3 regions of the Vibrio sp. 1249-1 genome follow, and region 2 is predicted to be linked to each of the others. Evidence: predicted binding sites of a transcription regulator. Region 2 holds the regulator's gene; each other region holds the start of a gene.
What was found. Region 2 encodes CRP, which controls carbon source genes, mostly activating them, when cyclic AMP is high. Its sites were predicted from a motif close to TGTGANNNNNNTCACA; they were not measured.
Positions count from the first base shown of each region.

Region 1: rppH (RNA pyrophosphohydrolase) is a predicted target of CRP. The motif match lies at 2,409-2,424, and genes of this name have one in related genera.
Region 3: gltB (glutamate synthase large subunit) is a predicted target of CRP. The motif match lies at 2,523-2,538, and genes of this name have one in related genera.

Region 1 covers NZ_JAWOWJ010000009.1:43,564-48,440, forward strand. Annotated here, with positions in the region: gene ptsP (phosphoenolpyruvate--protein phosphotransferase) at 1-1,731, opposite strand, end outside; gene rppH (RNA pyrophosphohydrolase) at 1,734-2,255, opposite strand; gene mutH (DNA mismatch repair endonuclease MutH) at 2,875-3,555, shown strand; gene R7Z50_RS16430 (DUF6482 family protein) at 3,571-3,882, opposite strand; gene R7Z50_RS16435 (NADP(H)-dependent aldo-keto reductase) at 4,037-4,877, shown strand, end outside.
Region 2 covers NZ_JAWOWJ010000023.1:15,346-20,222, reverse strand. Annotated here, with positions in the region: gene astD (succinylglutamate-semialdehyde dehydrogenase) at 1-1,269, shown strand, start outside; gene R7Z50_RS22780 (DUF1338 domain-containing protein) at 1,518-2,309, shown strand; gene crp (cAMP-activated global transcriptional regulator CRP) at 2,446-3,078, opposite strand; gene R7Z50_RS22770 (phosphoribulokinase) at 3,319-4,188, opposite strand; gene R7Z50_RS22765 (YheU family protein) at 4,314-4,526, opposite strand; gene R7Z50_RS22760 (hydrolase) at 4,560-4,877, opposite strand, start outside.
Region 3 covers NZ_JAWOWJ010000009.1:81,293-86,169, reverse strand. Annotated here, with positions in the region: gene gltB (glutamate synthase large subunit) at 1-2,266, opposite strand, end outside; gene R7Z50_RS16590 (TIGR01212 family radical SAM protein) at 2,818-3,777, shown strand; gene R7Z50_RS16585 (diguanylate cyclase domain-containing protein) at 3,813-4,877, shown strand, end outside.

The sequences.
Region 1 (4,877 bases), on a different contig from region 2:
GCTGTGAGCTTGATTAATCAAGCTAATGGCATCGTCTAGCTCTTTTACCCCTGACACCATTGGCAATAAGATACTTAAGTTTCCGCTTTCTGCACTCGCTCTTAACATTGCACGCAGCTGGATCAAGAAAATGTCTGGATGATCCAATGTAAAACGAATGCCACGCCAGCCTAGAAACGGATTATCTTCTTCGATGGGCAAATACGGCAAAGGTTTGTCACCACCAATATCCAAAGTACGCATCACTACTCGTTGATTCGGATAGCTGTTAAGTATTGCTTGGTATTGATGATACTGCTCATCTTCCGAAGGAAAGTGATGCTGAAGTAAAAATGCAATCTCAGTTCGGTACAACCCAACACCATCAACACCTGTGTTGATGGCAATATTACTGTCTGCACTGAGTCCCGCATTCAGCATAATTTCGATATGGTGATTATCTTGCGTAACCGCAGGGAGTGCGAGGTCCTTGTTTACCATGGCAAACAATTCAGACTCTTCGCTTACTAAGCTGCGATACTCTCGCAACAACTGGCGGTTTGGCTCTAAGAAGATCTCACCCGTATAGCCGTCGACTATCCCGAGTTTGCCATTCACCACATCCGGATTAATGTTGGCGCCCATGACCGCAGGGACCCCAAGAGCTCGAGATAAAATGGCAGCGTGAGAGTTTGCGCCTCCCTCTAATGATACGACAGCTAACAAAAACTCTTTAGGTACAGAAGCGAGCAAGGTGGCAGTGAGTTCATTCGCCACCAAAATAATGGGACGATCAATTGCAGAATTTTCTTGCTCGCTGTTGTGCAGAAAATAGAGCAGCCTTTGCCCTAACTCTCGGATATCTTGCGCTCTTTCACGCATGTATACATCCGACATTCTGGCAAATCGATTCGAGTATGACTCTACAACTTGGCGTAACGCCCAGTCTGCCCTATCTCCTTTTTCAATCTGCTTCTTCAAATCACCGCGAAGCATCGGATCATTCAGTAAGTGAGTAAACAGATCGAAGATCGCCAGCGCATCTTTGTTGATTTCACTGTCCAGTTTTTTCCGCATACGGCGAAAGTCATTTAACGCTCGCTCTATGGCCACCAGTAGTGTCTCGTGCTCGCGTTCCTTATCTAACGTGGACGAAGGGAAAACATCCGATAAACTCGGCTGGGTATTGTCGAACCAAAACTCTCCAATCGCGACACCAGTAGACGCAGGCAAACCTTTTAATACCGTGGGTTTAGATGCTAACTGCCAATGCCCAAGATTCTGCGCATGTGCAATGAGCACCGCTAACTGAGCGGATAAGGTAACAAGAAACGATTCTTCCATTTCACTAAACAAGCGCGGCGTTTTTTGTTGGATCACCAACACACCTAAAACTTGTTTACGATGAATGATTGGAGTAGCTAAAAAAGAGTGGTAAATCTGTTCGCCGAGTTGAGGAAAGAATTTGAACTCGGGGTGTTTTGAGGCTTCGGCAAGGTTAAGGGGTTCAGCGCTTCGTTTTACCAACCCAACCAAGCCTTCATTGAAGTTGATATGAATACTATCACCTTCAAAAATAAGGCCTTGAGTTGCCATTAACTCAAGGCGCTGCATTTCTTCATTAGCAAGATAGATAGTACAGCACTCAGTACTAAGGGCAGCACAAGTCTCTTTCACCAATATATCGAGTGCCAGATGCACATCATCGACCCTGGAGACTTTCTCAACTATTTCCCTTAGCTGACTGAGCATGATTATCCTCTACGTTGCTTTTTTCTTTTCCCTTTCGCTTTTCTCTCTCGAAAAGGCATGGCTAAGGATGCAAATTCTTTCATCGCTCGTCGATAAACATCTCGCTTGAAAGAAACAACTTGCCTAACTGGATACCAGTAACTTACCCAGCGCCAACCATCAAATTCAGGGGATTTTCCGCGTTGCATATTAATGCGAGATTCATCGCATTCTAATCTCAGCAGAAACCATTTCTGTTTTTGGCCGATACAAACAGGCTTGGAGTCCCAACGCACCAATCGCTTTGGTAGCTTATATCTTAACCAATGACGACTTGTTGCAATGATCTTAACGTCTTTTTTCGTTAAACCGACTTCTTCATATAACTCCCTGAACATGGCTTGTTCAGGGGTTTCACCTTCGTCAATCCCACCTTGTGGAAATTGCCATGAGTGTTGCCCGTATCGTTTAGCCCAGAAGACCTGACCATGGTTATTACATATCACAATACCAACATTAAGTCGGTAACCATCGCCATCTATCACTGGCTAACCTCTATGAATAAATTTTTTATTACCGTGATTTTTCCACATATCCCCATTACTAGCAAACTTACTGATGTGATATGAGCAAGATTTATTACCTTTTCACCATTTTTGGATATCTTTTAATCAAACCATACCTTATCAACACAAGAGTGAGACATTGACCACATTTATTCACCTTTTCTGTGAATAACTTTGTGAAGAATTCAATTCAAATGAGTAATTCAGTTCAATCCCATCAAATGAAAAACAAATGAACAAACAAAAAAACAAACATAAAACATTGATAAAAAAGTATTTATTTTTAAAAATAACGATAATTCGATCTTCAATTTCTTGATGATCTTTTCACCAAACTCAGATCGGTCAAAGATCCACCAACAGGCTATTTATCCACACTTACCTGCTATTCGTTTAGATGATTACAACAAAATCAACCCCAAAAATGCATTTTAACCCCTGTTTATTCATACAGACCCCGTCAGGATCTTATCAATACCTCCTCCACCTGTGGATAAGTTATGAATTGATCGTTCTTACACCGCCTCGGTGAAATCTTAAACAGTAGATTTGGTCGGAGTTTGATAAACTATATTTTTTGTAATACCACCTTGTAACTATGAAACCAGAACCACAAACAGAAGCAGAGCTATTGGAACGAGCGCATGATATGGCAGGACTCAGTTTTGCTGAGTTGGCCGCCGAAGCGAATATGATTGTTCCTGAAAACTTAAAACGTGATAAAGGTTGGGTGGGTCAATTACTCGAATGGCACTTGGGCGCTCCAGCTGGCAGTAAACCTCAACAAGATTTCGCAAAACTAGGGATCGAGTTGAAAAGTATTCCGATCAGTTATTCTGGCAAACCTTTAGAAACAACCTTTGTTTCTGTGGCTCCCCTCACTGGTGTTCATGGTCTTACATGGGAAACAAGTCATGTTCGAAACAAGCTATCTCGTGTGCTTTGGGTACCCGTAGAAGGAGAACGAGAAATCCCACTCGCTGAAAGACGTGTGGGCAGTCCACTCATTTGGTCACCAGATGAAGAAGAAGAGCGGATTTTGCGAAATGACTGGGAAGAGTTAATGGAGATGATCGTCTTGGGAAGATTTGATCAAATTTCCGCCAGACACGGAGAAGCGCTGCATCTTCGCCCTAAAGCCGCAAATGCAAAAGCGCTCACCGAAGCATACAACTCAAATGGTAAGCCGATGAAAACTCTGCCCCGAGGCTTTTACCTTAGAACACAGTTTACTGAACAGATCTTACTCAAGCACTACATTAACACTCAACCAGAATAAAACCATATCAGCTATTTAGTGCGTCACGAGCGATAACTCAATATCGCAGTACGAGGCTGCCTCTTCAGTGCCACATTCGTCATACGCATTGCGCAGCCTTAAATACGCTTTATCGACCCCTAGCCTCAATAGTTCTTCTTTTACTAAGTCTAGAGAGCCAAAATGTATCGGGTCTTCACCGTCTTTAATCGGCTCAAGTTGATGCTTGTACTCCACAGCTAAAAGATAGTCAGAGACATCAGAACACCCAATCACAAATACTTTGGGAGTTTTATAAGTATCTTTATGTGGACCATGTAGCCACATGTCCAATTGATGCTTCTGCATAACATACCTCCTTCACACGATCATTTAAGTGTAGTTAGGCTAACTGTAGCTTTCGAGTTTGCTCTTCCTTTATACGTAAATCATTTGCGATTGCGGCTAAAAATCCCCTATATTGGAGTCACTTATTTAGTCGGTAACTCTTCAAGGACGTGATATGCAATACACAAAACTACCGCACTCATCACTTGAGATCAGTAAAATCTGCCTCGGCACTATGACGTTTGGCGAGCAAAACACAGAAAAGGACGCCTTTGAACAGCTCGACTTTGCCCTCGATCATGGGGTGAACTTCATCGATACCGCAGAGATGTACCCTGTACCGCCAAACTCGGAAACACAAGGGCTCACCGAGCAATACATCGGTAATTGGTTGGCAAAAAGCGGCAAAAGAGAAAAAGTAGTACTGGCAACAAAAGTGGCAGGCCCTCGCAATGTTCCTCACATTAGAGACAACATGAGCCTTAATCGTCGCCACATCCATACAGCAATTGATGACAGCCTTAATCGTCTACAAACCGATTATGTCGATTTGTACCAACTACATTGGCCGCAGCGTCAAACCAACTGCTTTGGTCAACTCAACTACCCATACCCTGACAAACAAGAAGAAGTCACGTTAATTGAAACGTTGGAAGCGCTTACTGAATTAGTGAATGCAGGTAAAGTGCGCTATATCGGCGTATCCAACGAGACGCCTTGGGGTGTAATGTCGCTACTGCGTTTGGCAGAAAAACACGATTTGCCAAGAATTGTCTCCATTCAAAACCCATATAACTTATTGAACCGCAGCTTCGAAGTTGGCTTGTCTGAAATCAGCCATTACGAAGGCGTTCAGTTACTTGCCTACTCTCCTTTGGCATTTGGCTGCCTGAGTGGTAAATACCTAAACGGGGCAAAACCTGAAGGCGCTCGATGTACTAAGTGGGAGCGTTTTGCGCGCTACTTCACTCCACAAGGTGTTAAAGCGACCGAAGCTTACGTCAATTTAGCTCAAG
Region 2 (4,877 bases):
ATCGTGTTGGCTTTTGCGGAGAAAGTAAAAGAGAACAGCGAAAAAATCGCCGAAGTGATTGCCAAAGAAACTGGTAAGCCGATTTGGGAAACGCGCACTGAAGCAGCAGCCATGGCAGGTAAAATTGCCATTTCGATTCGCGCTTATCATGACCGTACTGGTGAGGCGAGCCGTGAAGCAGCAGGCAACCAAATCGTATTGCGCCACCGCCCATTGGGCGTGATGGCGGTGTTTGGTCCTTACAACTTCCCAGGCCACCTACCAAATGGTCACATTGTGCCTGCGCTACTGGCTGGTAACACGGTAGTCTTCAAACCGTCTGAGCAAACGCCATGGACGGGTGAACTGGCAATGAAGCTATGGGAAGAAGCCGGTCTGCCGAAAGGCGTGATTAACCTTGTTCAAGGCGCGAAAGAAACTGGTATCGCCCTAGCTGACGCAAAAGGCATTGATGGCGTACTGTTTACGGGTAGCGCGAATACGGGACATGTATTACACCGTCAATTTGCGGGTCAACCGGGCAAGATGCTCGCACTAGAAATGGGTGGTAATAACCCGATGGTGATCTCTGATAAATATGGTGATTTGGATGCCACGGTTTACACCATCATCCAGTCAGCGTTTATCAGTGCTGGGCAGCGTTGTACGTGTGCTCGTCGTTTGTATGTGCCATTGGGTGAAAAAGGCGATGCGCTTATCACCAAGCTCGTTGAAGCGACACGCAATATTCGCGTAGACCAACCATTTGCAGAACCTGCGCCATTTATGGGACCGCAAATTTCGGTCGCGGCAGCCAAGTTTATTCTTGATGCCCAAGCCAATCTACAGTCTCTTGGCGGTGAAAGCTTGATTGAAGCGAAAGCAGGAGAGGCGGCGTTTGTTTCTCCTGGCATCATTGATGTAACGAACATTGCTGAGTTACCAGATGAAGAGTACTTCGGCCCACTTCTGCAAGTGGTGCGCTACGAAGGATTAGACAAAGCCGTGGCGCTAGCAAACGATACGCGCTTTGGCTTATCTGCTGGTTTGGTTTCAACCGACGACCAAGAATGGGAATACTTCGTTGACCACATTCGTGCAGGTATCGTGAACCGTAACCGCCAGCTCACTGGTGCAAGCGGTGATGCGCCATTTGGTGGTCCGGGGGCGTCGGGTAACTTGCGCCCAAGCGCTTACTACGCAGCAGATTACTGTGCGTACCCAATGGCATCAATGGAAGGTCAAGAAACTGTCTTGCCTGCAACATTGAGTCCAGGTGTAGCGCTATAAGTTTTAATTATAGAGTCGCAACTATGCATTGCGGCTCACCTTGCCGGCGCATCATTTAGGTATGGGTTGTAGTGATCGTTGGCAGAACACGAAAAGTGAGCAAAGACTCGGAAAAGCGTGTTGACTGACTGGCATTTACCGTCACAGGTTGATGGTTGCTCGTTCATTATTCTGGACAACTTTTGTTGTGAACGAGCAGCCAACTTCCGCTTACCTTTAAACTCTACATCTCGTAACAAGGAGTCGTTATGACGCCCGATGTGTTATTTGAATCGCTATGGCAAGATTACATTCAACGTCTTTGCCCTTCGGCGGCTAAAGTGCATCAGCTGCTTCAAGAAGATGAGCCTCTGATTAATGATCATATAGCTTTACGTACCTTCAATATCGCGCCTCTTGATATTGAAACTCTAGCTAAGCCATTTGTAGCTATTGGTTACAAGGCGTGTGGTGATTACGTTTTCGAAAGCAAAAAGCTGGTTGCTAAGCACTATGAGCACCCAGATCCGAAGCAACCTAAAGTATTTATTAGTGAGCTAAAAGTTGAAGAGTGCTCGCCTGAGCTACAAGAGATTGTGAAAAATTTGGTGGCACAAGTCGATGCTGACAAGCTGAACGATAGCGCATTCTTACATGGTGGACGCTTGTGGGATTTAAGCTTTGCTGATTACCAAACGTTGGCTAAAGAAAGTGAGTACGCATCTTGGCTTGCGGCGCATGGTTACGGAGCAAACCACTTCACGGTGAGCGTTAACCAACTCAATGAATATGAAGAAGTGAAGCAGGTAAACGATCATCTGCGTACCGCTGGGTTTACCATTAATGAAAATGGTGGTGAAGTGAAGGGCACTCCTGAGGTGTTGCTAGAGCAGTCATCGACCATGGCAGATAAAGTAGCGGTTCGTTTTAGCGAAGGCACTGAAATTATCCCTGGCGGGTTTTATGAATTTGCTAAGCGCTATCCGATGGAAAATGGTGATTTGTACCCAGGTTTCGTGGCCGCTTCAGCTGACAAAATCTTTGAAAGTACGAATGGCTAAGTTTTAGGGTTAACCTGTTAAGCTTACTCATTAGTGTTCGCTGCACCCTATCTCATTTGGTCATGAGTAAATAAAAAGCCACCAATGTTGCCATTGGTGGCTTTTATAATTTTGTTCGTGTCACTCTAGTTCGAGATTAACGAGTACCGTAAACCACGATGGTTTTACCGTGAGCAGAGATTAGGTTCTGCTCTTCTAGCATCTTCAAGATACGACCCACTGTCTCACGAGAACAGCCAACAATTTGACCGATTTCTTGACGAGTGATCTTGATTTGCATGCCGTCTGGGTGAGTCATTGCGTCTGGTTGTTTTGCAAGGTTCAGAAGCGTCTGAGCGATACGACCAGTTACGTCTAGGAACGCCAGGTCACCTACTTTTTGGCTAGTTACTTGAAGACGACGAGCCATCTGCGCAGAAAGGCGCATTAGGATGTCTGGGTTTACTTGGATAAGCTGACGGAACTTCTTGAAAGAAATTTCAGCAACTTCACAAGGAGATTTAGCACGAACCCAAGCTGTACGCTCTTGGTCTTCCTCGAATAGACCAAGTTCACCAATAAAGTCTCCTTGGTTTAGGTAAGAAAGGATCATCTCCTTACCTTCTTCGTCTTTGATAAGAACCGCAACAGAACCTTTAACGATGTAGTACAAAGTTTCTGCCTTTTCGCCCGCGTGAATTAGCGTGCTCTTTGAAGGGTACTTATGAATATGACAGTGTGAAAGAAACCACTCTAATGTTGGGTCGGTTTGAGGTTTACCTAGAACCATAATATCTCACTTCCTCTGCAGGGTACGCTTGCGCTATCCATATTTTAGCTAAGCCTGAATTAGGCCTACTAGAATAAGAGCACTTTTTATATGCTGCAAGCTCTCTTGTGTTTCGGTAAGAAATAGTATCCTTTTTCGAAAACGATTTCTTGATTTTAATCGTGCCATGATTGAGATTTTGTAAGCAAAACTGTGCACATGATCACGGTATGAAAAGTAAACATCTTCGCAGGCAGGTTTTTAGCCAATTTTCCCTGTTTCGATGAGCTGTTGTAGGATAGGCCGAACTATGAGCTCCATTGCAAAGCTCATCTTACCGCCGGGTACGACAATCGTGTTGTGGCGTGACATGAATGAGCCATCAATCATGGCCAGCAGATATGGGAAGTCGACATTCTTGATACCGCGTAGGCGAATCACCACAAAACTCTCATCCAAACTAGGGATGCCTTTTGCATTAAGTGGGTTGGAAGTATCAACGGTCGGTACGCGCTGGAAGTTGATGTGAGTACGAGAAAACTGCGGAGTGATATAGTTGAGGTAATCGTCCATGGATCGCACGATTGAGTCCATTACCGCTTCACGCGAATGGCCGCGATCGCGAGTGTCACGTACGAATTTTTGGATCCACTCTAAGTTCACAATCGGCACCATGCCAATTAAGAAATCCACATGTTGAGCAACATTAACATCGCCATCGACCACGCCACCATGTAACCCTTCATAAAACAGCACGTCGCTGTTTTCGGGTAAGTCTTGCCACGGTGTAAACGTGCCTGGCATTTGATTGTAGGGAACCGCTTCGTCAAACGTGTGCAGATAACGGCGCACGCTGCCAGTGCCGTCATGCCCGAACTTACGGAAAAACTCTTCTAATCCCGGGAAGTCATTAGCTTGTGGGCCAAAGTAGCTAATGTGTCGACCTTGCTCGCGGGCTTTGCGAATTTCGATGTCCATTTCTGGGCGAGTAAAGCGATGGAAGCTATCGCCTTCAACCCATGCGGGTTTAACGTTCATCATATTGAACATTTTACGGAAGGCTTCAGATGTAGTGGTCGTGCCGGCACCGGACGAACCAGTAACCGCAATAATTGGGTGTTTAGCTGACATGACAAACCTTGTCGAAAATTACTTACCTGTAATGTGCAGTAGAGTTACTACTGCACGGTCGATATCCCACTATAGCACGTAACAATACCTTGTCATCGAGTGGGATACGGTAAAATGTGAAGGGTCTAAAATTTTGTTTTATGCTGAATATCGACGGTTTCGTGTAGCTCAGAGAACACGATAACCGCTTCACCTTTTTCCAATTGAGCTTTAACTTGATCAATTTTGTCTTGCAAAGAAACCTCGACGGTTCCGTAATCCGTTCCTTCGCGTAAGACGAATTCACGAATTAAGTTTTCCAATGTTTCCGGCGCAATGTCTTGCCATGGAATGATCATAAATACCTCTAACTTTTATGATGAGCGGCTAGTTTACTGCGTTCGTTGCTTGGATACAGCAGAAAGGTAATCTGCGGCGATACTTTCGTAATACGCGGGCAGCGCTTCCTCCAACCAAAACTTAGGTTTTAACGCCGTTCCTGTCAGGAAACCAACATGGCCACCGTGTTCAAAGAGACGGTAATCAATGTTATCTGGCAGAACAAATTTCGGGATCACATCGTCGGTCATGAATGGATCGTCTTTGGCGTGAATGATCAGTGTCGGTAGCGTGATCTGTTGTAATTTACTTAAGCCAGAACATTGATCGTAATAATCTTGTGCGTCTTTAAAACCGTGCAGTGGTGCCGT
Region 3 (4,877 bases), on a different contig from region 2:
GGATACCCAACGCTTCGAAGATTTGTGCGCCGTGGTAAGACTGTAGCGTCGAGATACCCATCTTCGAGAAGATCTTCAGAAGACCGCCATTGATCGCTTTACGGTAGTTGTTGAACAGATCACGAGGGTTCGCTTCTGGATCCAACTTCTTCGTACGTTGAAGTTCAATGATGGTTTCAATCACTAGGTAAGGGTTAACCGCATTCGCACCGTAACCAAGTAGCGTTGCAAAGTGGTGCGTTTCACGCGCGTCACCAGTTTCAACCACGATGTCACACTTCGCACGTAGACCTTTACGGATCAAGTGGTGGTGTACTGCGCCAACTGCCAGCATTGCTGGGATCGCCGCGTGGTTTGAATTCACTGCGCGGTCAGTGAGTAGGATGATTGAATAACCATCGATAACCGCGTCTTCTGCGTATTGGCAGATACGTTTTAATGCACGCTCAAGTTTGCCTTGATCTTCACTAGCTTGGAATACGATATCCAACGTTTTCGCTTGTAGGTGCTCGTTATCGATCGCACGCAATTTTTCAAGCTCAGAGTTGGCTAGAACAGGCGATTCCAATTCTACTTTCTGACAGTGAAGTGGTGTTTCAGTCAGAAGGTTTTGGTCTTTACCCAAGTAAGTGTTCAGCGACATAACCATGCGCTCACGGATCGGGTCGATCGGTGGGTTAGTTACTTGTGCAAACAGCTGCTTGAAGTAGTTTGAAAGGTGCTGAGATTGATGAGATAGAACCGCAAGAGGCCAGTCGGCACCCATTGCTGATAATGGTTCTTTCGCGTCATTCGCCATTGGAACGATGATTTCGTTCACTTCTTCAGTGCTTACGCCAAACGCTTGTTGGCGGTGTAGAAGGTGTTCTGGCTTAGGTTGGCTGAACTGGTTGCTCGCATCTGGCAGCTTCTTCAAGCTCAGTAGGTTTTCTTCTACCCACTTCTCGTAAGGCTGTGCCGTTGCGATGGTGTCTTTCACTTCTTCATCAGAGATGATTCGACCTTGTTCTAGGTCTGCAACGAAGATACGACCTGGCTGTAGGCGACCACGGAACTCAACGTTTTCTGGTTCTATATCCACAACACCAGATTCAGATGCCATCACTAGGAAGTTATCTTTGGTCACTGTGTAGCGAGAAGGGCGCAAACCGTTACGGTCTAGTGTCGCACCAACTTGAACACCATCAGTAAAACATACGGAAGCCGGGCCATCCCATGGTTCCATGATGTTCGCATGGTACTGATAGAACGCGCGACGTTTAGGATCCATGTTTTTGTTTTCTTGCCATGCTTCAGGAATCATCATCATCAATGCGTGTGGCAGGCTGCGACCAGACAGAACTAGGAGCTCAAGTGCCATGTCAAAGTTAGATGAATCCGAGCTGCCTTCCTGACAGATTGGAAGAAGCATGTCGATTTCAGCCTGAGTGAACAGGTCTGATTCTAGGATTGCTTCACGGGCTTTCATCCAGTTCAAGTTACCGCGAACTGTATTGATTTCGCCGTTGTGGGCAATGTAACGGAAAGGCTGTGCAAGACGCCATTTCGGGAAGGTGTTGGTAGAGAAACGAGAGTGTACCAGTGCCAGTGCAGTCACCATGGTCGGGTTTTGCAGATCGAGGAAGTACTGAGGTACTTGCTCAGTCGTTAACTGACCTTTGTACACTAATGTCTTGTAAGACATGGAGTTAATGTAGAAGTCGTCACCAATGTTCGAAACGCTTTCTAGGCAAACGCGTACGGTGTAATTACGAAGTACGTACAGTTTGCGTTCTAGCTCTTCAGGCGTGATGCCAGGGCCGCCGGAGATAAACACGTGCTCAAATTGAGGCTCTGTGCTTAGAGGGTCGGCACCAATCATGGAGTTGTCGGTTGGTAATACGCGGTAGCCGATAACTTCAAGGTCTAGACGCTGTGCGTTGCGTTCTAGAATGTCACGGCATTGTTCGCGTTTGTATTCGTCTTTCGGGAAAAGAACGACACCAACACCATACTTTTCAAACGAAGGCAGTTTAATGCCTAGCTTAACGGCTTCTTCTAATAGGAATTCATGAGGTTTTTGTAGCAAGATACCCGCACCGTCACCGCTGCATGGGTCACAACCTTGACCACCACGGTGTTCCATGCGAGCCAGCATATCCAATGCTTGAGTCACTACTTCATGAGATTTACGGTTTTTAAGGTGAGCAACAAAACCGATACCACAAGCGTCATGCTCCAGTTCCGGAGTGTACAGACCCTGTGGATTTTGCTCTCTATCTACCATAGATACATCCTTCCAGTTCAATGTCGACGCAAAAGTACCGGGCTGCAAATACTACCTAGACTATTGATTACGTCTTGTCCTTTATATTTATTATCGCCACCGATCTAGGTTGACCGGTCTTGATTCCTTTCCGTATCTCGCAGGAAAAGTTTTGCGAGAAAAACAATCCTTGGTGGTATCCCTTTATTTATTATCACTATCTAGTGATTTATATAGGTAGGAGTGGGATAACACCGACAAATCCCGCAGTGTGCTTTGTAATAAAAGTCACAAAAATAACGGGGTTGTGTAAGTATCCTACAATTTTGTCACTTCAGAATGCAATGAAAAAGTCGGCGTTGTGACCCAATTTTTTCGTTTAATTATGCATTTTTAGTTTAACATTTACGCAACATGAACGATTTTTGTCTTTAATTATGCAAGTTTATTGATTTTGACCCGCATGATGGGTGTTTGAATTGATTAATATTGTGTGTTTTTTCTTGCAGGGATGTAATTTATTTACACAGATCGTAGTGAGATTGATTACGATTTATTGTTGGTGAGAATTTATGCAGTTACATGAGTTGGTCAATACAATCGGCCAAGATCTTCAGCGTCGATACGGTGAAAAGGTTCATAAGTTAACATTGCACGGTGGATTTAGTTGCCCTAACCGCGATGGCACGATTGGGCGGGGAGGATGTACATTTTGCAATGTGGCTTCGTTTGCAGATGAAGAAGTCCAGATAAAAAGCATTCACGAACAGTTAAAAGATCGCGCAGGTGAAATTCACAGAGCGAAGAAATATCTCGCTTATTTTCAGGCCTACACCAGTACCTATGCCGAGGTACAAGTTCTCAAAAACATGTATGAGGAAGCACTAAAGGCTGCAGACATGGTTGGTCTTTGTGTGGGGACGCGTCCTGATTGCGTCCCTGATGCGGTATTGGATTTACTGTCGGGCTATGTACAGCAAGGTTATGAAATTTGGCTAGAACTAGGTCTTCAAACCGCCAACAATGACACCCTAAAACGTATCAATCGTGGTCATGACTTTGAGTGTTATGCCGAAATCACTAAGCGTGCGCGAACACTTGGAATCAAGGTTTGTACTCACTTAATTGTGGGTTTACCCAAAGAAACCCGCGCCGAAAATATTGAAACGCTGCAAAAAGTGTTGGCCGTGGGAACGGATGGCATCAAGTTACATGGCTTGCATATTGTCGAAGGTAGCACCATGGCGAAAGCTTGGCGTGCTGGAAAGCTAGAAGCCCCTGAATTAGAAGAATATGTTGCGATCGCCAGTGAAATGATTCGTATGACACCACCAGATGTGATTTATCATCGCGTTTCATCAGCAGTCAGGAGGCCCACGTTATTATCGCCTCTGTGGTGTGAAAACCGTTGGCTAGCGATGACGGAAATTGGTCGAGATCTCAGTGCTCATGGTGCTCAAGGGAGTCTTACTGGGAATACCTTTATCTATACTAAACCGGAATTAATAGCAGATCGCTCAATAAATAACTGATATATTTTAACCAGTGTTCTTTGAAGGTTTAAACGATGGATCAGTTACTCAATTGGCTTTGGGGTGGTCAAGGCGGTTATGGCTATGTCGTCTTGTTATTAATCGCAGGCGTGTGCGCGTTAGCACTGATCTATTTGCACTTTCAGACGTCACTTAAGCAACTAGTAACGGATTCTCCCTATCCAGTCATAGTGGTGGACACTAGCCATGCTCAGCTCTTGCTATCTAACCAGGCTGCGATGCAGTTATTAGGCATTCGCTCTTTGGGAACGGGGTATTTGTATCCTGCTTTATTCGATATTCATGAGCTTGAGCAGTTTCTCGATCGCTTCTCTAGTCGTCATTTTCGTCAGCAGGCTTTTGACTGGCGACTATCTGATAGTGAATCTATTAAAGTGGAGCTGTCAGGCAGAAAGAGTTTATTGCGCAATCATCGAGTTTGGATTCTTTATGCTCAGCCATATCAAGCCACTCACCAAGAGCAGCAACAAGAACTTGCCCAATTAATCATCGCACGTTCGGCATTAGACTCACTTTCAGAGCTGATTTGTACCCAAGACCGCCAAGGCAATCTATTAACGACCAATCGAGCATTTGATCAATTCTGGCAAGGGCGAAAGGAAGAAGCTTGCGCATCCAAGGCCTTGGGTGAGATGACCAGAAAAAGCGAACGTAAATGGACAACGGATCCACAAGGTCGAAGTTGCTTATTGGAAGTCAATCAAAACTCTCTTGTTTCGCCGAGTGGTGAGCTTATCGGTACGCTGTCTATTAGTCATGACGTGACTGAATGGCACAAGATGCAACAGAATCTGCGAGATGAAATGGAGCGTCGCAAAGATACTGAGGTGGCGCTAGCGCAAAGAGATACTATCTTACAAACGATTCTGGATGCCAGTCCGGACTCCATTGGTATTTTCAATGAGAACATGGTCTATCAAGCGTGTAATCAGCCTTTTGTTAAGGCGTTAGGCATTTCAAAAATTTCTGATTTGATAGGTAAGCGCCTCCAAGACGTGATTCCTAAAGAGATGTACGCGCGCTTAGCAGACAGTGACTTAGAAGCATTACGCCAGTTAGAGCCAGTTCGATACATAGAT